DNA from 4 places in the Clostridium subterminale genome. Region 2 is predicted to be linked to each of the others. Evidence: riboswitches for the same ligand, from Rfam matches in the RefSeq annotation. Region 2 holds a riboswitch; each other region holds the start of a gene.
What was found. Region 2 has a riboswitch for cyclic di-GMP ahead of ABDZ93_RS06295 (SpaA isopeptide-forming pilin-related protein). Riboswitches for the same ligand answer to the same signal wherever they lie in the genome.

Region 1: another riboswitch for cyclic di-GMP. It lies ahead of ABDZ93_RS14200 (TasA family protein); the one in region 2 lies ahead of ABDZ93_RS06295 (SpaA isopeptide-forming pilin-related protein).
Region 3: another riboswitch for cyclic di-GMP. It lies ahead of ABDZ93_RS16170 (prepilin peptidase); the one in region 2 lies ahead of ABDZ93_RS06295 (SpaA isopeptide-forming pilin-related protein).
Region 4: another riboswitch for cyclic di-GMP. It lies ahead of flgB (flagellar basal body rod protein FlgB); the one in region 2 lies ahead of ABDZ93_RS06295 (SpaA isopeptide-forming pilin-related protein).

What each region holds. Positions count from the first base shown of each region.
Region 1 is NZ_BAAACI010000007.1:104,227-110,041, forward strand. Features, by position in the region: gene ABDZ93_RS14190 (WG repeat-containing protein) at 1-175, shown strand, start outside; gene dhaS (dihydroxyacetone kinase transcriptional activator DhaS) at 268-834, opposite strand; gene ABDZ93_RS14200 (TasA family protein) at 1,085-1,663, opposite strand; cyclic di-GMP riboswitch class II at 1,695-1,779, opposite strand; gene ABDZ93_RS14205 (signal peptidase I) at 1,830-2,402, opposite strand; gene ABDZ93_RS14210 (ATP-binding protein) at 2,704-3,465, opposite strand; gene ABDZ93_RS14215 (TraB/GumN family protein) at 3,660-4,829, opposite strand; gene ABDZ93_RS14220 (pentapeptide repeat-containing protein) at 5,266-5,815, opposite strand, start outside.
Region 2 is NZ_BAAACI010000002.1:92,607-98,421, forward strand. Features, by position in the region: gene ABDZ93_RS06295 (SpaA isopeptide-forming pilin-related protein) at 1-3,801, opposite strand, end outside; cyclic di-GMP riboswitch class II at 3,873-3,954, opposite strand; cyclic di-GMP riboswitch class II at 4,128-4,209, opposite strand; cyclic di-GMP riboswitch class II at 4,382-4,463, opposite strand; cyclic di-GMP riboswitch class II at 4,816-4,902, opposite strand; gene ABDZ93_RS06300 (S1C family serine protease) at 5,176-5,815, opposite strand, start outside.
Region 3 is NZ_BAAACI010000007.1:558,011-563,825, reverse strand. Features, by position in the region: gene ABDZ93_RS16190 (DNA-3-methyladenine glycosylase family protein) at 1-106, shown strand, start outside; gene ABDZ93_RS16185 (TVP38/TMEM64 family protein) at 475-1,191, shown strand; gene groES (co-chaperone GroES) at 1,386-1,670, shown strand; gene groL (chaperonin GroEL) at 1,911-3,539, shown strand; cyclic di-GMP riboswitch class II at 3,755-3,839, shown strand; gene ABDZ93_RS16170 (prepilin peptidase) at 3,936-4,673, shown strand; gene ABDZ93_RS16165 (GspE/PulE family protein) at 4,758-5,815, shown strand, end outside.
Region 4 is NZ_BAAACI010000001.1:670,063-675,877, forward strand. Features, by position in the region: gene ABDZ93_RS03490 (FliH/SctL family protein) at 1-264, opposite strand, end outside; gene fliG (flagellar motor switch protein FliG) at 248-1,261, opposite strand; gene fliF (flagellar basal-body MS-ring/collar protein FliF) at 1,264-2,835, opposite strand; gene fliE (flagellar hook-basal body complex protein FliE) at 2,852-3,172, opposite strand; gene flgC (flagellar basal body rod protein FlgC) at 3,193-3,624, opposite strand; gene flgB (flagellar basal body rod protein FlgB) at 3,627-4,007, opposite strand; cyclic di-GMP riboswitch class I at 4,418-4,500, opposite strand; gene ABDZ93_RS03520 (flagellin N-terminal helical domain-containing protein) at 4,609-5,454, opposite strand; gene ABDZ93_RS03525 (methyl-accepting chemotaxis protein) at 5,558-5,815, opposite strand, start outside.

The DNA.
Region 1 (5,815 bases), on a different contig from region 2:
TATGTTTATAGTAACTAAAGATAATAAATATGGGCTTTTTAACAAATCCTCTAACAAATTTACAGATACCATATATGATGAAATTAAATTTTCTTATGAGGATAATGCTCCTATAGCTGTGAAATTAGATAATCAGTGGTTTTATATTGATAAGAATGGTAATAAACTAAAGTAACTTTTAAATCATAGCTATATGTAATATTTTATAATTATACTAATGCTTTAAAGAATATATAAGTTTTAAAGGATGCATGATGGATATAGTTATTATGCATCCTTTTCATATCTCTCTAGTGCTCTCATAAAGTTACCTTCTACTAATTCACTTAACTTTTCAATAATCGTGTGAGAATCTTCCTTCATTCCACCATTCATCCATTGAATTACCAAGCCTGTAAAAGCTAAAGTATAAAAATTTGCAATAAACTTCTTATTATCTTCTGTAGCCTTCATATTTTTGGAAACTTCATTAACTACTCCAATAATTAAATCATAAGTAACTGTGTAAAGATATAAATCTAGATGATTTTTTCCTAAGGAATTTAAAGTATTCATACAAAATCTTCTATTGCTTTCTATATAGTTGAAAATCTTTTGAAATCCATCAGTCCAGGTGCTATAACTTCTATATTGTGATATACTTTCCACCGCTTCTGTTTCATAAATCCACTCTAATAAATTGTATATATCTTGAAAATGATAATAAAATGTTTGTCTATTTAGTCCACAGTTATCAACTATATCTTTAACATATATTTTATTTAAAGATGTAGAATTCATTAATTCCTTTAAAGATTTAGCTAATGCTTTCTTGGTTATTATTGAATTTGACATAGGTATCTCTTTCCTCCCTATGGATTTTTTCATCGTTATATTTACTATACATTATATTATCATTTTATTCCATTAATTTTATATTACCACTTTTTAAAGTTTGTAAATATTTCTACAATAATAAAGAGCTATCTTAAAATTAGTTCAACATTATATGAAGTTGATCAATTTAAGATAGCTCTATGATTTATAATATTATATGCTATAATTAAGTCACAATAATATTATAAATATTTTCTTTTATTATATTTTACTGCTCTATTACTTGATGTGCTCCAACTTTTACAAATTCTTGAGCATCAGTATTAATAAGTTTTTCCATCCAATCATTACCTGCATTTGTAGGAACAGTAACTCTAACTGTCATTTTAATAAAATCTCTAACTTCCATTCCATTTTCATATACTCTATTAGGAACATTTGGATCTATTTGTGCATGACCATGTTGAGAAGTGAAGTTTACCATCTCAAGTTTTAACCCATCAACTAATTTAGGATTAAATTCCACTGTTGTATCTGCTTTTAAAGTTCCATAATTAGCAACTATTATGTCTCTTTCGAAAGTATCTCCTGGCTTAACATTTTCAAAGCTTAATGTCTTTCCACCATCTTTGTCAACTACTTCTGTAACTTTCGATGTAGCCCTCCAACTATCGGCATTAGCATCTGTAGCCCAATATGCTTTTACATCTAATTTACCCATTGTAATGTTTACTTCATTTTTTAATGAATCACTATCAGTAAAATAAGCATAAGTACCATATCCTCCTACCCCTGTCGTAATTGCCGCTGCCATTAATAATGACACAATTTTAATTTTAGTTTTCAATTTAAATTCCTCCCATAAAATATAATATTTATTATATAATGGTGTGGATTCACTATTAACTCCATATTCACTAAGTGACCATATACAGTGAATACTTCTTCGCTCCCTTTATAAACCTTTTGAAAATATAAAATTAAATTTTAAATAATATTAATAATGAAGTTGACTATTCAATACTTTTTTTCTTTATTCTAAGCAACTTAACTTCTTTAAATATTTCCTTTATAATATAGTACATAATTATTATCCAAGCCAAAGCTAAAAATTGAATACTTTGTATTTTACTTATTATAAATCCACATCTAGGTATTTTGAAACAATACCTAGATATTATCTGGCTAGCACTTACCTGTTTCTCATCATTGGCTTTATTATCATCCCCCTTAGTAGTAAAGGTAGTTCCATCTTCAGCATTTTCAACTATTCTATGTGTTACTAACATGTTTCCTACTTTAAATGTAATAACATCCCCAACTTTAAGTTTAGATGTATCTTTTATCTTAGCCCCAATTATTAAATCCTGTGAGTAAAACTCTGGATTCATACTTTCTGATAATACATTTAAATAAGTATATCCAAGTATACTTGGTACATATTCCTTATCGACTCTTATTTTTAAGCTTTGAATTACAATCGTAAACAATAATATAATTAGTGCACAACACAATGTTTTTTTTGTATACTTAAATATTTTTTTTAAAATGTCCTTATTATGTTGTTTTCTTTTTTCTTTTTTCATTATTTTTAATTTCCTTTCTCACATAAAATAATTTCAATAAACTATTAAATATGAATACTTTAACTGGAATAGGTAAACTACTTACTCTATTTATTCAAAAGAACCCATTCAAGAATAACATTTATAGATTTACAAATAATGTATTCACATATTTATATTACCTTTTTATGTTATTATTGTCAACATATCCCTAGTATTATAATATTTAAAAAAATAAAAAGTTACCTCTCCACAAAAGTTTCAAGGTAACTCCTTCACGTATCTAATAATATTTAAAACATATAAGTTATGAATCTATTACTTACTTTATAATATTACCATTACTTGTAATAGTAATCTCAGTATAAGGTACAATTACCTCTGAAGCAAGCATTGCTTTTTTAACTGCTGAAACTATTCCTGAGCAGCATGGTACTTCCATTCTAACTACAGTTATACTCTTTATATTGTTCTTCTTAAGTATTTCAGTTAATTTATTCTTATAATGTTCATTGTCATCAAGTTTTGGACATCCTATTACTGTTATTTTATCTTTCATAAAGTCTCTATGAAAATTTCCATAAGCATAAGCTGTACAATCTGCTGCTACTAATAAGTTAGCATTATTTAGATATGGTGCACTAGTATTTATTAAATTCAATTGCACTGGCCATTGCATAAGTTCAGAGTTATTTTCAGTAGTACTCTCTCTTTTCTTAGGCATAGTTTCCATAGCAATTATTGGTTTTCTCTCAATGGTTTTAGCCATGGTTCCAGGACATCCACATGGAAGTTTTTCTTCTTTATTTATGTGATTATCTTTAATTTCTTTAGGTTTATTATCCAATTCTAAAATTCTTGCCTTTACTGCATCATCATCATACTCATCTGCTTCTCTTTCTATAATCTCTATAGCTGCTGTAGGACAATTAGGTAAACAATCACCTAATCCATCACAATATATATCACTAACAAGCTTTGCCTTTCCATTCACTAGTTCTATAGCTTTTTCATGACAAGCATTAACACATAATCCGCAACCATTACACTTTTCCTCATGGATCTTAATTATCTTTCTCTTCATAACAAATCCTCCAAACCTATTATTTAATCTTAATTAGCATATTTCCCAAAATAATTATTATTTTATTACACTTACCTTTTATTTACTTTCAACAACACATTTAAAATAAACTATTTTTACTATAGCTTAATTATAACTATATTTCCATAATAGGTCTGTAACTTTTGTTACATATTTGAGATTTTTATTAAAAATTATTTATACCAAAAACAAATTACGTATTGATAGTTATCTACTGTACTCCCATTTGTAAGTTCGAATAAATTATCTACAAGTGAATTTTCCAGTCCTTTTTTATAAGGTGAATTTTTGCCATTCAACTTAAATAAAGTGAACTTTTCTAACTTTAGCTTTTCTATATCCTTCTTTGGAATTACTATTTCACTAGATGATATAGGCATAGATAATACTTTAAGGTTTCCCTTCTCCTCTATAAATTTGGCTAATGTAATTGTTTCTTCTCCATTAGACTTTATATTTTCTCTGAAAATATGTGCGGTACCAAATTGTCCATAGTATTTCCCCTTAGGATTTTCATTATATATCCTTATAAAATTATCATAGATTAAATCATCTCTATATTCACTTTGATTTTTCATAAATTTTATAGTATTCATCATACTATCTAGATTGTTTTTAAATTTATTAAAGTTATCTCCAAAGAAAGCTTTGTATACATCTGCATTATTGTTTATATCCTTATTTAAATTTACTAGTATTGTGACTATGGCTTCATCGTCTTCTACATTGTTACTAAGTATATTTTTAAAATCATTTATTTTCTTTTTTATTCCCTCACCTGGTTCTTTGTTAGGAATCAAGCTAAGCATTTCGTTTAAAGTATAATTAACTTGAAAATCTATATCAATACCGAAAGCTTGTATTTTTTTATCGCTAGGTAAAGTTTTATTATAATTATATAGCTCTTGCCAGAATTTATAGTAATCATCACCACCATAGCTAGGAGCAGCATTTCTTACTACTTCTATTGCCTCTTTAAGCATCTGCTCATCACCATTTTGTATATATTGATTTAATTTGCTAACTATACTATACTGTAATTCACATATTAAATACCTAACACCTTCTTTTTGATTTAAATATTTTAACATTTCAATACTTATCTTTTCATTTCCTAACATTCCATGATATTCACCAGTAAAAAATATATCATATTCACTACTATCATCGATTAACTTAAAGGTATTACTTATCCCTTCTTCAGTAAAATCTGCTGTCTTATAGTTATCTGCTAAATACTTATCTACTGGTTTAACTTTATAAAAATTTGAATAAGCATAATACCCTAGTATAATAACTACAATCATAACCATAATAATACTACTACATTTTTTCCCCTTCATTTTTAATCCCCCACTTATGGAAATAATAAATTGATTTTATTATTTTCATACTACTAATTTTTTTCTTTTTATTTGTTTTGCTTTACAATAATTAGACAAGTACTAATTTTTTATGAAACAATTATCATTTACACATTATTTAAAATAAATATAATATATACTTTTTCATTAACTAAATTTAATTTTATTATAAGTTACTCATTTCTAAAAGTATACATAATGTGCATGAAAAGGAAAAATCTATACATGAAATTACATATATAATTCAATCTTCTCACGATTGTTTACCATAATTTTACTAATATAGTTAATTATTTGAAATTTGTCAATCTAATAAAACCAATTGTTAAACAACCTTAAATAAAAATAGCTGTATAAAAGCAACTCATAAACACTTATAAAATATTGAGCTTACTTTAAAACAGCCATTTTTAATTTATCTTACTAATTTCCTTGTTAAGGTACCTATTCCAACCCCCATCATGATTACTCCTACTATCATCTCCGTATTTGCTACTATAAAAGACGCTGGTATTGGCGTTTCATTATCAGATCCTAGTCCTGTAAATACCTCAACACTTATATTTATACATTGATTTGCTTGACTAAGAAATTCATTAAAACTTTTTGGTAACCCTATACCCCACCAATAGCTAATTATTTCTTTTTCTGAAGAATATCCAAGAATAATATACATAACTGCAAAAATTAATATTAAAACTAAAGAGCTTATTAATGGATATAATATTCTTTCTCCATATCCACAGGTAAACCAATAAATATAGGATGCTATTTTAGGTAATACCTTCTTTAAACTTTTTCTCTGCATATTCTTACAGAGATAATAGTATTCTCCAAAGTTGTTTTTAAGATTATTTTCATTGAATTTATTTGCAATAGTTTCATATACAGTATATATTCCTTCATACTCATCTTTAGTCCTTTTTTTAGGCTCAATTTTATCAAAGAAGGTTTTAGGATCTAAC
Region 2 (5,815 bases):
CTTGAATTCTGCTCCTTGTAATGGGTTTTTATCTTCATCTAGTTTAGTAAACTCTATGCTTCCTCTAATTTTTGTGTTAGAAATACTTTCAGGATTTGCTTTTATAGTGCCACCATTTTCAGTTATATTAGCAGTTAGCACTTCTTCTGAAATAACATATCCTTCCGGAGCTTTTGTTTCTTTTATAGTGTACTTACCATACTCTACATTTTCAAATTGCACCTTCCCATTTTCGTCACTTATAGCTGTTGCTATAGGATTTTCAAACTTCGTATCAATTTCTTTATAAAGCTTGAATTCTGATCCTTGTAATGGGTTTTTATCTTCTCCTAGTTTAGTAAACTCTATGCTTCCTCTGATTTTTGTATTTGAAATACTTTCAGGGTTTGCTTTTACTACTTTTCCATTTTCAATTACATTAGCAGTTATCAATTCCTCTGAAATAACATATCCTTCTGGAGCTTTTGTTTCTTTTATAATGTACTTGCCATATTCTACATTTTCAAATTGTACTTTTCCACTTTCATCACTTATAGCTGTTGCTATAGGATTTTCAAACTTTGTATCAATTTCTTTATAAAGCTTGAATTCTGCTCCTTGTAATGGATTTTTATCTTCATCTAGTTTAGTAAACTCTATGCTTCCTCTAATTTTTGTATTTGAAATACTTTCAGGATTTGCTTTTATAGTTTTACCATTTTCAATTATATCAGCAGTTAGCACCTCATCTGAAATAACATATCCTTCTGGAGCTTTTGTTTCTTTTATAGTGTACTTACCATACTCTACATTTTTAAATTGCACTTTTCCATTTTCATCACTTATAGCTGTTGCTATAGGATTTGTATAAGCTGTATCTGAAAAGTCATAAAGTGTAAACTCTGCTCCTTTAAGAGGATTATTATTTTCCCCATTTTTAAAGAATTCAATTTCACCTTTAATCTTTTCATCTTTATAATTATAGACTATATTCTTTTCATCTTGGGTATTTTTAATTTGAAATTTATATGATTCACTACTTAGTGTATATCCTGTTGGAGCAAGCTTTTCTCTAACATAGTAGTCTATATCAAATCTCAATTTATTAAATACAACCTCTCCATTTGCTCCCGTTGGTTCTGAAGTTCTTATAATATTTTGATACTTATCAAGAAGTTCAAATACTGCCCCTTCTAGTTTTATACTTTCGTTATTTTTATCTACCTTTGTGACTTTGATGCTACCAGTTTCACCAACGCCACCACCGCCAGCACCTTGGAATATAACATCAACACTTCCAGAAGTAGATGTTCCATCTATTCCTGTACCTTTAAAAGATATAGAGTTAGTAAATGGTGACTTACTCTTATCTACTACATTAGTTCTAAAGGTTAAAATATATGCTTCTTCTGTTAAAGAAGGCAATGTAAACGTAAACTCTCTTGTTGAATTATTATATTTTACATTTCTTTGATCTAAAATAACCTCTTCACCTTTTTCAAGGCTTCCATTAGACTTCAAAATCTGCTTATACAGTTTTACAGAAGTAGTATCAAGTTCAAGACCTTCTTGAAGTATATCTGTTAATACAGCATCTTTAATTAATATTTTGTTAGAATTAACGGTTACATTCCAGTCAATATAAGAATTGCCTTTTGTATAGTCAGCTTTCTTATCTATTAAAGTGCTTTTTATAGTCCCTTTGCCTGTGCTTTCTACCCCACCAGATAATAAATCAGTTATTAGTTTTGCAGTATTCTTAAATTCCTTTTGTCCATTAGTATTAAATATAGAAGTATCTGTTACTTTAGTTTTAAAAGTTATTTCCTGCTCATCTTTAATTTCACTAGGGAAATTATATCTTAGAGTTTTAGTGGCTTCATCATAAACATAATCTGACTCTTTTGCTTGATTTCCATTAATCATAACGGATTTAGGAACAAATTCTTGTCCTTCCTTTATAACATCTGTAACATAGGCATTGGGAAGGGTCATTTTGTTTTTATTAACTACTATCTTCCATGTAATTTCTCTAGCAACATAGTTATAGTCTTTACTAGATTTATTTATAACTTGGCTCTGTACTTTCTGTGTGCCTTGGTAGGTGGAAGGTTTTATATTATCGCCAGTTAATTCAGCAACATTATAATAGGTCTCATTCCTATTTCCTGCATAAACCTTAGGGTCTGTTACTTTTGTTTTAAATCTTATTATATAGGTTTCATTAATATCTTTACCAAAGGTATAGGTTAGTGTTCCAGTTTTTTCTGCATCGTTTACTTCTGGTACATAGTTAAAGCTTCCTCCTGGAACATCTTTATCTATAGTAGCAGAACCATCTACATACTCTTGTCCTAATTTTATTTTATCAGTGAAAATTGGATTTTTTATGGTTCCGCTGTTCCAGTTAATCATAACTTCCCAAGTTATTTCTCCTGTAGCTGGGTTATATCCTACTCCTTGCTTAGAAATAACGTTACTAGGTACGTCAACTCCCTTTTCATCTAAAGCGTTACCTGGAACCCCTTCTCCTGTAATAGTTGCCTTATTATTATAGGTTTTCCATTCATTAGAATTAAATATATCATCAGATACATCTGTTGAAAATTCAATTTTATGAGGTTCATTAATAGCTGTTGGAAAAGTGTAGGTGAATTTTTGTCCATTTATAGTATAATTGTCGTTAGTTGGATTTCCATCTATTTTTACGCTACCTTGTGTAACAGTTAATCCACTAGGTATATCATCTGTAACTACAGCATTGGGAATGCTTAGAGCATTGTTATTTACATAAATAACCCAATTTATTCTCTTTGTTGCTGCATCATAGTTTCCATCTTTTCTAATGAAGTCTGTAAAAATACTAACTGATGCCTCATTAGAATCTACACTAGTTCCATCATGATTAAAGATTGCTTTATTATATTCATATATTGTAGCTCCTTCACTTTCAAAAACTTTTGGATTTACTACCTTAGTTTTGAAGGTAATTACTTGATATGTGTCTATAACACTTGGAAAGCTATAAGTTAATTTTTTATTGCTATAATCATAGTTATAATTTGCTTCATCTGCATTAGCTCCATTTATGGTAACAGAACCTGGTATAAATTCTTGTCCCTCTGGAATGTTGTCCACAATTTCAGCATTATTAACCTTAACTCCTTCTGAATTAGCAATTACCTCCCAGGTAATCTCATTTTTAGAAGGGTCATAACTTCCTTCCTTCATAACAGAAGCATCAGGAATTTCAGGTTGCTCAAAATTCACATTAACTATAACTGGTGAAGAATTTCCTCCAATTTCAAATTTAATAGGGACTGGATTATCTCCTCCTATTTGATCAGGATCAAATTGAGTATCAATATAAAAGAATCCTGAAACATTGGAATTATTCTCAGCAAATTCAGTAAAAGTAATGGTAACATTGCCATTGGTTTCTATTTTAACATTTGCAATTGTATCACCATTATCAAGTGTAATAGGGAAATTTAGTGTACTTATTATTTGTATTTCCTTAGGTATTTTAATTGTATAAATATCACCTTTTTTTACTGTACCCTGATTTGGTACAGTAAATTTATAAGTTAGTTTAACTTCTTCATTCTTACTTATTGGATTTGATGACTCATTTATAGGTTTACCATCGCCATCAGTTAAAGTTACTTCAGTTATAAATGGAAAATTACTTGTAATATCCATAGCATCAGCTTGTGCTATAGGAATAATATTAAAAATTTGGCAAACTGCAATAGCTAAAGCCATAAAAACAGATAATCTCTTCTTTAGTTTAGACCTAAGTTTAAATTTCATTTTCTTCATAATCTTCCTCCTTAATAAATTTTTACAAACAAAAAACCGACCCCATGCCAATCTTATATAAATATAAGATTGGTTATAAAGGTCGGTTGCACCACTAACTCCGTATATACAAAGTGCCCAAATTAGTATATACTTCAATGTTTCCTTATAACTTTTAGTAAATTATATTCAATATTTTGTGGAATAAAATTAAATCAATATATGCTTCTCTTCATTTTAGTATAAAAATAGATAGTTTCTTCTTTGGCTTAGGGGTAGGTTTAAATTTTATTTTCTTCATAATCTTCCTCCTTAATGAATTTTTACAAACAAAAAACCGACCTTAAATTAATAACGGTCGGTTGCACTACTAACTCTGTATATACAAAGTGCCCAAATTAGTATATACTTCAATGTTTCCTTATAACTTTTAGTAAATTGTATTCAATATTTTGTGGAACAAAATTAAATCAATCTATGCTTCTCTTCATTTTAGTATAAAAATAGATAGTTTCTCCTTTAGCTTAGGGTAGGTTTAAATTTTATTTTCTTCATAATCTTCCTCCTTAATGAATTTTTACAAACAAAAAACCGACCTTAAATTAATAACGGTCGGTTGCACTACTAACTCTGTATATACAAAGTGCCCAAATTAGTATATACTTCAATGTTTCCTTATAACTTTTAGTAAATTGTATTCAAAAATTTATAAACAAATCCAAATCATTTAATATCTATTATTATTTAACATACTTTATTAATTAAGTATAACTTTATATTTAGTATTTGTCTATACATTTTTTACTTTTATACTAATATTTCCTATACTCAGTTTTTAAATTTTAAATATAATATATAAATATAATGCAATTATTTTTAGGTTGAGCGCTACTCTAATTCCTTATTCTATCCATTTATTAAATACAGCCCCATATAACCTATTTAATTTATATTGCTTTACAAGAAAATCTCTATTAAATTTTTCAACTTATATAACAAAAACCGACCCTACTAATCTTATACCTATCTACGTTTGATTATAAAGGTCGGTTACACTACTAACTCCATATATATATATTATGCGCCCAAATTAATATATACTTCAATGTTTCCTTAAAACTCTTACTAAATTATATATGCTATTTCATATGAGAATATAGCATATATAATTGTATCAGTCAATAAATTAATTACATAAAATACATAATTATCTATAAATATTATCAAAAGTAATATATGTTTGTTTATTGTTTTAACGTATAATATCTTATATATTAACAATGTTATGATTCATATCTAAAAAATAATAGGCATGAAACATTGATAACTCAAGCTTCATGCCTATTGAAATTTTATAATATTATAATTAGGGGATAATTATAATTATTAACTTAATTATTCTACTACTAAAGTAGCTTGCATTGTTTGACCTTTTCTTATAAATTCTATAGGAATACTATCTCCTTCTTTAAAGGACTCTTTTTCCTTATTTAACTCTTCAACTGTCTTAACAGTTTTCTTACCAATTTTAGTAATTACATCTCCAGGTTGTAGTCCACCCTTTTGGGCAATACTAAAGTCTTCTACAGATTGAATATACACACCTACTGGTAAGTTAAATTGTTTTGATAAATCTTCAGTTATATCTCTAACTGCTATACCTAGTTTTACTTTTTGTTTTACTAGAGTATCTAATTTTTCAGTGGCATCGTTAATCGGAATTGCAAAACCTATTCCTTCTACTCCACTAGCATCTATCTTAGCTGTATTTATACCTACAACTTGACCTTGAGAATTTATTAATGGCCCTCCACTATTCCCTGGATTTATAGCAGTATCTGTTTGGATAAGATTCATTTTCTCTCCACCTTCAGTTAAAGCTACTCCTCTATTAACAGCGCTTATGATTCCTGTCGTTACAGATCCTAAATATTCTTTTCCAAGGGGATTTCCTATAGCTATAACTTGTTCTCCTGCTTGAAGGCTATCAGAATCACCTAGTTCTACTACCCCTGGCATTTCAACATTATCAGTA
Region 3 (5,815 bases), on a different contig from region 2:
ACCTAAGATAAGACAGTTTGCAAGAGAAAAGTTTGGTAGCTTATCTGGATTTGCACAGCAATATTTATTTTACTATGCAAGAGAAAATAATATAAAGATAGACTAATATTTATATATGAAGATTTAAAAGATATATAAACTTATTCATGAAAAATATATTAAGGCATCTTCAAAAAATAAATAAGTCAGAATGCTCGTTTATCTGATGACTACCAGCTCTAATACTCCCATCTTCTTCAAAGTGGGAGTAAAGAGCTGCTACGTCCCTGGATAACGATTTCTAAGCTTCGAAGAAACTAAGAAATCTGTTAATTTTGTGTTATACTGCGTCAACAGAACCCTTAGATAGTGCTACTATCTGCGGAACCTGTTTCCTTGTCTAACTCAAAATATACTTACCATTTTTGACTTGTTATTTATTTTCAGATGCCTGAAAACAGCTTATAAACTAAGGGTATACAAGGTGGGAAAGGAATGGAGAATAAAAATAAGATAAAAAAGTATGTAATAAATGGATTAATATGGACTATAGTTGTAGTAGTATTAATAATAGCATATTGGGAATTTTCTAAGAAATTCACTGTTTTTAGAGATCCGGAAGAATTAAAAAAATTAATACTATCCTTTGGAAGTTATAGTATAATTGCATTTGTAGTACTCCAAATGATACAAGTAATAATATTCTTTATACCAGGAGAAGTTGTTCAAGTAGCAGGTGGATACATATTTGGACCAGTAGTAGGTGGAATTGCCTCTGCTGTAGGAATAATTCTTGGAAGTGTAGTTGCATATTTTATAGCTAAATTATGCGGAAAAAGATATATAAATAAACTTATTGAAAAAAATAATTTAACTAAGATGAAGAGGATATTAGATGCTGGAAGTAATAATATAGTTATCTTTGTAATATACTTTATACCTGGAATACCTAAAGATATACTAGTTTATGTAGCTGGTATATCAAATGTAACCTTAAGTGACTTCATATTATATTCTTCTGCAGGTAGATTACCATGGATTATCACATCTGCCATGTTCGGTCACGGTATACATAGTGGAGATTATGTATCTATGATAATTATAGGTATAATATCAGGAGTCTTATTTTTAGTAGGAATATTAAGAGGACATAAGATTATAGACTTTTTTCATAGAGCTTTAAAGCATAAAGGCAAAAATAAGAGAAAATAAGAGAAAATATTACCATGAGTGAGATATTTTCAAATATTTGCTTATTTTACGAGGTTCTATTAGAATTAAAGATTTGCTTATAAAATAATAATTATATATTATTATATTGTAGTTAGCACTCAATGATTGTGAGTGCTAATAAGTAGTGATAAATAAAAAAATTATATAAATAATAAACAATAGGAGGGTTTTTTATGAATATCAGACCATTAGGCGACAGAGTTGTAATCAAGAGATTAGAATCTGAGGAAATAACTAAAGGGGGAATAGTTCTAGCAGGTACTGCAAAAGAAAAACCACAAGAGGCAGAAGTCGTTGCAGTAGGGCCAGGAACTTACTCTCATGGAAGAGAAATTAAGATGGAAGTCAAAGTAGGAGATAAAATATTATTCTCTAAATTTGCAGGCACAGAAGTTAAATTCGAAGGACAAGAATATATAATATTAAAACAAGAAGATATATTAGCAATCTTAGAATAAGTCATCTTAAAAAAATAAATAAGTCAGAATGCTCGTTTATTTTGTGTTATACTGCGTCAACAGAACCCTTAGATAGTGCTACTATCTGTGGAACCTGTCTCCTTGTCTAACTCAAAATATACTTCCCATCTTTGATTTGTTATTTATTTTCAGATGCCTAAGTAATATATCTTATAAGTTTAAAGAAAACAATTTAAATGTTAAGCTGGAAAATTCACATATAATAGGAGGTAAATGAATATGGCTAAAAGTATTTTATTCGGAGAAGAATCAAGAAGAGCTATGCAAAGAGGTGTAGATGTACTTGCAGATACAGTTAAGGTAACTTTAGGACCAAAAGGAAGAAATGTTATATTAGATAAAAAATTTGGTTCACCACTTATAACAAATGATGGTGTTACAATAGCTAGAGAAATAGAACTTGAAGATGCATATGAAAATATGGGTGCACAACTTGTAAAAGAAGTTGCAAACAAAACAAATGATGTAGCTGGAGACGGAACTACAACTGCTACAGTACTTGCTCAAGCTATCATAAGAGAAGGACTTAAGAACGTAACAGCTGGTTCAAATCCAATGTTATTAAGAAATGGTATAAGAATGGCTGTAGATACAGCAGTTGAAGAAATAAAGAAATACTCTAGACAAGTAGATGGAAAAGAAGACATAGCAAGAGTTGCAGCAATATCAGCAGCAGACGAAGAAGTTGGAGCTCTAATAGCTACAGCGATGGATAAAGTAGGTAACGAAGGTGTTATCGCTGTAGAAGAGTCTAAAACAATGGGAACAGAACTTGATGTTGTTGAAGGTATGCAATTTGATAGAGGATATTTAAGTGCATATATGGTAACTGACACAGATAAGATGGAAGCTGTACTTGATAATCCATACATTTTAATAACTGATAAGAAAATATCTAATATCCAAGAATTACTTCCAATTCTTGAGCAAATAGTACAACAAGGTAAAAAACTTTTAATAATCGCTGAAGATGTTGAAGGTGAAGCAATAGCTACTTTAGTAGTTAATAAATTAAGAGGAACATTTACATGTGTTGCTGTTAAAGCTCCTGGCTTTGGAGATAGAAGAAAAGAAATGCTTGAAGATATAGCTATATTAACAGGAGGTACAGTAATTTCAGAAGAATTAGGATACGACATTAAAGATGCAACTATCGATATGTTAGGAAAAGCTGATAGTGTTAAAATTACTAAAGAAAATACTGTTATCGTAAATGGAAAAGGTAAGAGTGAAGATATAGCATCTAGAGTAAATCAAATTAAGAAACAAATGGAAGATACGACTTCTGAATTTGATAAGGAAAAATTAAATGAAAGACTTGCAAAACTTGCTGGTGGAGTTGCAGTAATCAAAGTTGGTGCTGCTACTGAAACAGAATTAAAAGAGAAAAAATTAAGAATAGAAGATGCTCTTGCTGCTACAAAAGCTGCAGTTGAAGAAGGTATCGTTGCAGGTGGTGGAACTGTTTATATCAATGCAATAGAGGCAGTTGCTAAACTAACTTCAGATGTTTCAGAAATCCAAGTAGGTATCAATATTGTAAGAAGAGCTCTTGAAGAGCCATTAAGACAAATAGCTACAAATGCTGGTGCAGAAGCTTCAGTAGTAGTTGAAAGAGTTAGAAATTCAGCTACAGAAATAGGATATGATGCATTAAGTGCTGAATATGTAGATATGATTAAAGCTGGAATAGTTGACCCAACTAAAGTTACAAGAAGCGCACTTCAAAATGCTGCATCTGTAGCTGCAACATTCTTAACAACAGAAGCTGCTGTTGTTGATATTCCAGATAAGAACCCAGCTCCAATGCCAGGTGGCCCAGGAATGGGAATGGACGGAATGTACTAAAATAAATAATAAAAAATAAAATTAAGACTTTCATGAGGTTTTCATGAAAGTCTTTTTATATACAAAAAAACTTAATTACGATAAATTTTAGTGTTAGATGTTATAAAATAATACATAACAAGGAAAAAAACTAGAAGTATAATACAAAATATAGTATAATATGTTTAAATATTTATAAATTTATATTTTTACATCAAAAATTTATAAAGCAATAAAATGATTTTAGATACAATGATGCAACTTTTTTATTTGGGTACCTTGAAAGTTGTTGAGTTAATGGTACAACCGGCTAAATTATTAATTTAGTCGGTTTTTTTGTGTTCATTTATATGCATATATGTAAAAATGTGGTACAATAGTTTTAAAATAGAAATAAATGTAAAAGGATAATAAATAATGGGTTTTATAGTATTTTTATATGGAATAGTAATAGGAAGTTTTTTAAATGTATGTATTTATAGAATACCTAATAATCAGTCATTAATTAGTCCACCCTCTCATTGTGGAAATTGTGATACTAGATTGAAATGGAAGGATTTAATACCAATAGGAAGTTATCTATGGCTTAAGGGTAAATGTAGATACTGTGATTCTAAGATTTCTATGAGGTATCCATTAGTAGAAGGACTTACAGGCATTTTATTAGTAGGAATATATCTAAGATATGGTATAGGGTTAAACTTTTTTAAGTACTCTCTTTTAACTTTATTTTTAATAGTGATAGCCCTTATAGATTATGATACTACAGATGTATATTCTAGCGTAGTTTATAGTGGAATGGCAGTGGGGATAATCTTTATCATTATAGAAGCTGTAGGATATTCTCACAGTATAACTACTTATATTATTGGTGGATTAATAGGTCTTGGTGTTATTGGTTTAATATATGTTTTAACTGGTGGCATGGGTGCTGGAGATATTGAGATAGCAGTATTATGTGGATTGTTCCTAGGATGGAAATTAGAGATATATTTTTTACTCATATCCTTTATTATAGGGGGATCAATTGCAGTTACTCTAATTGCACTAAAAAAGAAATTGAAGGATGAGTATATTCCTTTAGGACCAAGCTTAGCAATGGGAGCATATATAGTTTTAATCATAGGAGAACAATACATATTAAATTTTATTTAGTATGAGAAGTTTTAAGAAATTAAAAGAAATATAAAACTTTTAGATAAAATCACGTAAATTAATTGTAAAGGTGAGGTGGGATAAATGGCAAGGAATACTGTTAGACTAGGTGACTTGCTAGTAAGAGCAAATAAGATTACCAGGTCACAATTATCAGAAGCCTTAGAAATTCAAAAGGTAAAGAGAAAGAAATTAGGAGAATTACTAATTGAAGAAGGTATTGTAACAGAGGATATTATTATAGAGGTACTTCAAGAACAGCTAGGTATTGAAAGGGTAACTTTGAGTAATATAGATGTAGACTCTAAGGCAGTTAAATTAGTTAATGAAGGCTTATGTAGAAAATATGAACTATTCCCTTTTTATACTGCTGATGGAGTAATAAAGGTAGCTGTGTCAGATCCTTTAAATATATTTGCAATGGATGATGTAGCTATAACCACAGGACTAAGAGTAGAGCCTTATATATCCACAAAGGATGATATACATAAGGCTACAGAAAAATATTATTCAGATAGAAATGTGGAAAGTGCTGTAGAGGAGATAACTAGGTCTAGGATAGTATTTCAAAATAAGACGGAAGATTTAGAAAAGATTGATGAAGTTAAAAATGCTCCCACAGTAAAACTAGTAGACTCTCTACTTAAAAATGCAGTGGAGCAAAGAGCTTCAGATATTCATATAGAGCCCTATGAAAAATATATAAGAGTTAGATATAGAAACGATGGTCAGTTAGAGGAGATATCGTCCTTAAATATTGATGTACTTCCAGGAATAGTTACTAGAATAAAAATTTTAGCAGATCTTAACATAGCTGAGAGAAGGATTCCTCAGGATGGAAGAATAGTTACTGTAATCAACAATAAAAATATAGACATGCGTGTGTCTATAATACCTCTTATTACCGGAGAAAAGGTTGTGATAAGAATACTAGATAGAAGTAACTATAAAATTGGAAAAGATAATTTGGGAATGAGTAGTGAGGATATAAAAAAACTTGAAAATATTATATCTGCTCCCCATGGAATAATTTTAGTAACAGGACCTACAGGAAGCGGAAAATCTACCACCTTATATACTATTTTAGGAGAACTTAATGATACTAATAAAAACATAGTCACTGTAGAAGACCCTGTGGAATA
Region 4 (5,815 bases), on a different contig from region 2:
TTCCTTGGCTTCATATATGATTTCTTCTACTTTTCCCTTTGCATTGGCAAGAATATCTTCAGCTTCTATACTGGCATTTTTAACTATTTCTTCACCCTTTTTCTTTAGCTTTAGATACTCCTCCATATTTAGGGGGCTAGAATTCTCTAAATCCAAGGTCTCCTCTATTATAGGAGCTGGCTCTATATAAAAGTCTGTATCTATTACCTTCGTTCCGCTTTCACATACATTAACACTTTTAATTACCCTATAAGATGAGTGCATCGTCTCCACCTCTTACAATTGTTATTTCTCCAGCTTCATCTAGTCTTCTAATTAATGCAACAATTTTTTGTTGAGCTTTTTCAACATCCATAAGTCTTACAGGTCCTAAGAATTCCATATCTTCCTTTAATGTAGCTGCTGCACGTTTTGAAAGGTTTCTTGATATAGTTTCTATCACTTGTTCTGAAGTACCCTTTAGAGCCATACAAAGCTCCTTATTATCAACCTCACGTAAAATTCTTTGAATTTCCACATCATTGATAGTGATAATATCTTCAAATACAAACATAGATTCCTTAACTTTATCTGCAAGTTCCATATCTTCTCTTTCAAGACCTTCTGTAATATTTTTCTCTGTAGTCCTATCAACTTGGTTAAGTATGTTAACTAAAGATTGAACTCCTCCTATGACAGTGCTTTCACTAGTAACTACTGAAGATAACTTACTATTTAATACCTCTTCAATTTCCTTCACTACTATCGGATATATGTTACTCATGGTAGCAACTCTAAAAGCAACTTCACTCTGCAATTCAGATGGAAGTGCGGACATTATCTGACCTGCTTTATCCGGCTGTAAATGACAAAGTATTAATGCTATAGTTTGAGGATGTTCTCCTGAAATTACATTCATAAGCTGAGTTGCATCAGCTTTTCTAGCAATAGAAAACGGTCTAAACTGCTGTGAAAACTCTGTAACTCTATCTAAAATATCATTGGCCTTTTGAGTCCCTAAAGCTTTAGATAAAACGCTTCTAGCATACTCTACTCCACCTTCAAGAATATAATCTTTAGCCTTATTTAATTCCATAAACTCATCCAAAACAGCTTGTCTGTCTTCAGCTTTAACCGATGACATATTAGCAATCTCATAGGTTACCTTTTGTATATCTCTTTCATTTAATCTTTTTATTATTGCTGCAGATGCATCTGGTCCCAAAGAGATAAATAATATTGCTGCTTTTTGAATGCCGGTAAATTTTTCTGTTTTAGCCATTACTATCTCCCTTCTTCATCAGTCATCCATGATTTTATAATATCAGCTACCTGTTCTGGTTTCTTTTCTGCATATTTTTTAACTTCTTTCATGACTTTTTCTCTTTCAGTTTCTGCTTCTAAATTTAAATCTTTATATAAATCTGCCACTGTTTCTAAAGTTTCATCTCCTATAACTACATCTAGTCCTTCTATAGCCTCTTCATCTTCTTCGTCTTCTTCTTTTCTCTTATTTCTAAGAATAGAAATAAATACAATAATAAGTATAAGTGCTATAACCGCTCCTGCTCCTAAAGCAATAAGCTTAATCCTTCTAGATTTTGCTTCTGCTTCCTTCATAGCGTTAATTTCTTCTTCTGCTTGAGTTTTATAATCATCATTAAAATCTAAACTTTCAACTGAAATTCCATCACCTCGATCTTTATCGAAACCAATGGCATCAGAAACTAAATTTTTTATAGTATTTTTAGTAGCATTATCTATATCTCCATTAACAACTACAGATGTGGTAATTCTCTCCACTTGCCCTGGAGCTTTTACCACTGTTTCTTCACTTTTAGAATTATTAAAGTTTCTAGTTTCTTCAGAATAACCTGCTTTTTCAGTATTTTTTTCTGCATCTTGTGCATTAGTCATATTGTTATCTACAGTACTTCCAGAAGTATTTTCAGTATCTTTACTATTATCTTTAATGATATGTTCACTTACTACCGCCGAAGTCTTCGGATCATATGTAACATTATTCTGCTTTACAGCATCAAAGTTAAGCTCTGCATTTACAGATACTTTCACATTATCTTTGTAAATTGGCTCTAGTACATTTAAAATTTTCTTTTCATATTCTTTTTCAACTTTTTTAGTTGAATCAATTTGGTTTTCTGTGCTAGTAGCCTGAGTTCCTTTTTCATTATCAAATAAACCTTCTGTTAATAACTTTAAATTGTCTGATACTATTGTAACATCTTCCTTATCTAAGTTTTCCACACTGCCTGTTACTAGGTGCACAATAGCCTTAACTTGTTCTGGTGAAAGTTCATTTCCTGGCACTAACTTTACTGTTACTGAAGCACTGGCAGGAGCTGGTTTAGTTACAAAGGCTGAGTTGTTAGGTAAAACTAAATTTACCTTTGCTGCTTCAACTTCCTCAAATCCCTTTATAGTTCTTTCTAATTCTCCAGAAAGTGCTCTTTGATACATTATTCTTGACTCTTCATCTGTAGCTCCTATGCTACCTTTATCAAAAAGTTCAAATCCTTGACTTCCTTCTGTTATTTGCACCTCTGACAGCATTTCCATTCTCAACTTGTCTACTTGAGACTTTTCAACTAAGATTGAATTTCCTTCTATTTTGTACTTAGTTCCTTTGCCTTCTAAATTGGCTATAATCTTTCCTGAATCTTGGGAATCCATATTTGAAAATAAAACTGTATACTTTGGTTTAAGTGATACATAAAGTAGGGTTCCTATTGCTAAAACTGTCACTACTGAAATTATCACTAAAGCTATCTTTCTAGTTTTCGACATGGAATTCCACTTATCTTTTATCTTCTTCATTAGCTCCGATAGCTTACTCATCTAATCCTTACCTCCATTATACTTGCATATTATTAAATTCCTTATAAGCATCAACCAGCTTATTTCTTATTTGAATAGCAAGCTCTAAGGACATAGATGCTTCTTCTGTGGCTAACACTACTTCATTGATACTTTTTTCTCCAGCAATATATCCTTTTATATTATTATCTGCTTCCACCTGCAAATCGTTCACTTTTTGTAACTCATCCTTCATTATAACTGCAAAACCTGTGCCATTTGAAGAGCTATTCTCCTCAGTATCCCTTTCTTTTACCCCATAAATTTGTTGTAATTCATTTTGAAAGATTGTTGCGTTTGGTATGTAACTGTTTATCATAAAGTACTACTCCTATCCTATTATTTACCTATTTCTAAAGTTTTTAAAAACATACTCTTTTGTGCATTCATTGCATTGACATTTGCTTCATAAGCTCTACTTGATGCAATTAACTCTACCATTTCATTTGAGATATTTACATTAGGCATAGTTACAAATCCTTCTTCATCAGCATCTGGATGACTTGGATTATATACTTTAGTAAGCTCTGATTCATCATCTACAATGCCTACTGCTTTAATGCCATTTAGCTTATTCTCTACTTTTCCAGTGCTTCTATTGTAAGCTTCCTTTAAATTTTCTTGAAACACAGCTATTTTTCTTACATAGGGTTTTCCATCTTCTCCTCTAGTAGTCCCAGCATTAACAATATTAGATGATATAGTGTCCATTCTTAATCTTTCTGCTGTAAGCCCACTAGCTGAAATTCTTAACCCCCTAAATGCCTCCATTTTTAGTTCCCTCCTTTTATAACTCTACTTGTACTGTTTATTTTTCCACTGGCAAATCTAACTAACGATTCATACATCATGGTATTAGAAGCTTGACTTGTCATTTCAGTTTCAATATCCACGTTATTTCCATCTTCTCTCATAGACGTACTGTCATCTCTTTTAACTTGTACATCCTTACTTCTCATTCCTATATGTTTTTCATTTGTAATTTTTAACTTACCACTAGCTGTTGACTCTTCCATAACCTGTTCAAAGGGAACATAATACCTTTTATAATCTTTCATATTTACATTTGCTATATTATTAGCAATAACCTTATTAGCCTCTACGGTTACGTTCATAGATTTTTTTAGCAACCCATATACTTCATTTTGCGACATTTTATACCTCCACATCCTATAAGAACATACTTATCGTTTATAAATTAGACATAAACTTTAAATTCCCTTCTTTTTTTGTTAGTTACATGAATTATTATTTATTCTTACATACTTTAACCTTACTTTTAATAGAAATAATTCTACAAATTTCATCATTAGTAAAACATATACTGATAAACTTCAAATAATATTGGTTGCATATAACCTTATATAAATATTAATTGTAAAACACAAATCTAGTAAATGTTTACAATATAATATACTCCATAAAATTTATTGCAATTCTTATGAAAAATCAGAAATTTCACACAATAAAAAGCTACTCAAAAAGAGTAGCTTTAAATTACAAAAGGTTAGAATAAAAGTATTATTTACTTCTATAATACCTAAAACAAAAAGTGTACTTACTCTTTGGCAACTGGCTGGCATCCCCTAAGGCTTAGCCCCTATAGCTTTGCGTCACTAACTTTCGTGAGTTTTGCGTATTAAATTTTTCACATATTTGCATTATATACTATATTTTTCTTTCATTCAACATTTATACTTAAAATTATTTATTTTTTGCTTAAAATTCCTTATTTGCTACATGAAATTACTTTTTTTATTTATTAGGGTATACATTGCTTAATATTTGCAAAATATCCTTTGGAAATTGGTTCGTTTGAGCCATCATCGCCATACCAGATTCTACCAGAATTGAGTTTTTAGAATACTCAATCATTTCAAATGCTACATCAGTTCCAGTAATGATAGCTTCTGCTCCCTCGATTTTACCAGATATTTCATTGGCATAATCCACTGTAGACTCCATTCTATTACTTAGAGCTCCATACTTTCCTCTTCCAGAATTCAACTTATTTATGGCATCATCTAAGCGATTTAAACTATCATCTATGTTGTCCACACTTATCTTATTGCTACCATCAACATTCACAAGTCCTAATCCTGAAGATGTAAAATTACGTGTTGGTAGTTTAATTACTTCTCCACTAGTTGCTCCAATAAGTAGATCAACTGTATCACCTGGATTATTTTTATCTGCTAACAGCTTTACACCATTCATTTCTGTATTATTAGCGGTAAAAGTTATATGTTCTAGATTTTGGTCTATTTCCTTTTGAATAATGGCTCTATCTTCCTCCGTAGTAGCTCCTCCAGCTTGAACCATAAGTTCTCTAGCCCTTTGTAAAGACTCACTTATATTTTGCATACCACCATCCATAGTTTGCATAAGACTTACACTATCTTGAATGTTTCTAGTAGCCATTTGAAGCCCTCTAATCTCTAACTTCAACTTTTCGCTCTTAGCCTTAGCATTAGGATTGTCTCTATAAGTCTGTATTTTAAGTCCTGAGCTAATACTACTATAAGACTTAGATTGAGCTGCTAAATTTTTAGTATAACTATTTAATATCCTTACAGAGGCCATATTTCTACTTAATCTCATTATCTCACTCCCTATGTGGGCAAAATCCCCACCAAACTTTTTATATTCTTATTATCGAAGTGTAGTGAATATACTTTAGTTACTGTGGGGCCAGACTCCTTAACTAAACTGTAAATTTATTAATAATACCTTGTAGCTCATCTATAATGTTTACTAATCCTTCGCTGCCATTTGCTATTTCTTCTATACTTGCTGATTGTTCTTCTATGGCTGCTGAAGCTTCCTCAGTTCCAGCCGCATTTTCTTCCGCTATTGCTGATAAATTTTGCATTAGATCTACAAGCTTTTCTTTATTTTCATTCATTTTTTCTGCTGATTCATTAAGCTTGCCTATAACATTATTAGTTATTTCTATAGAATT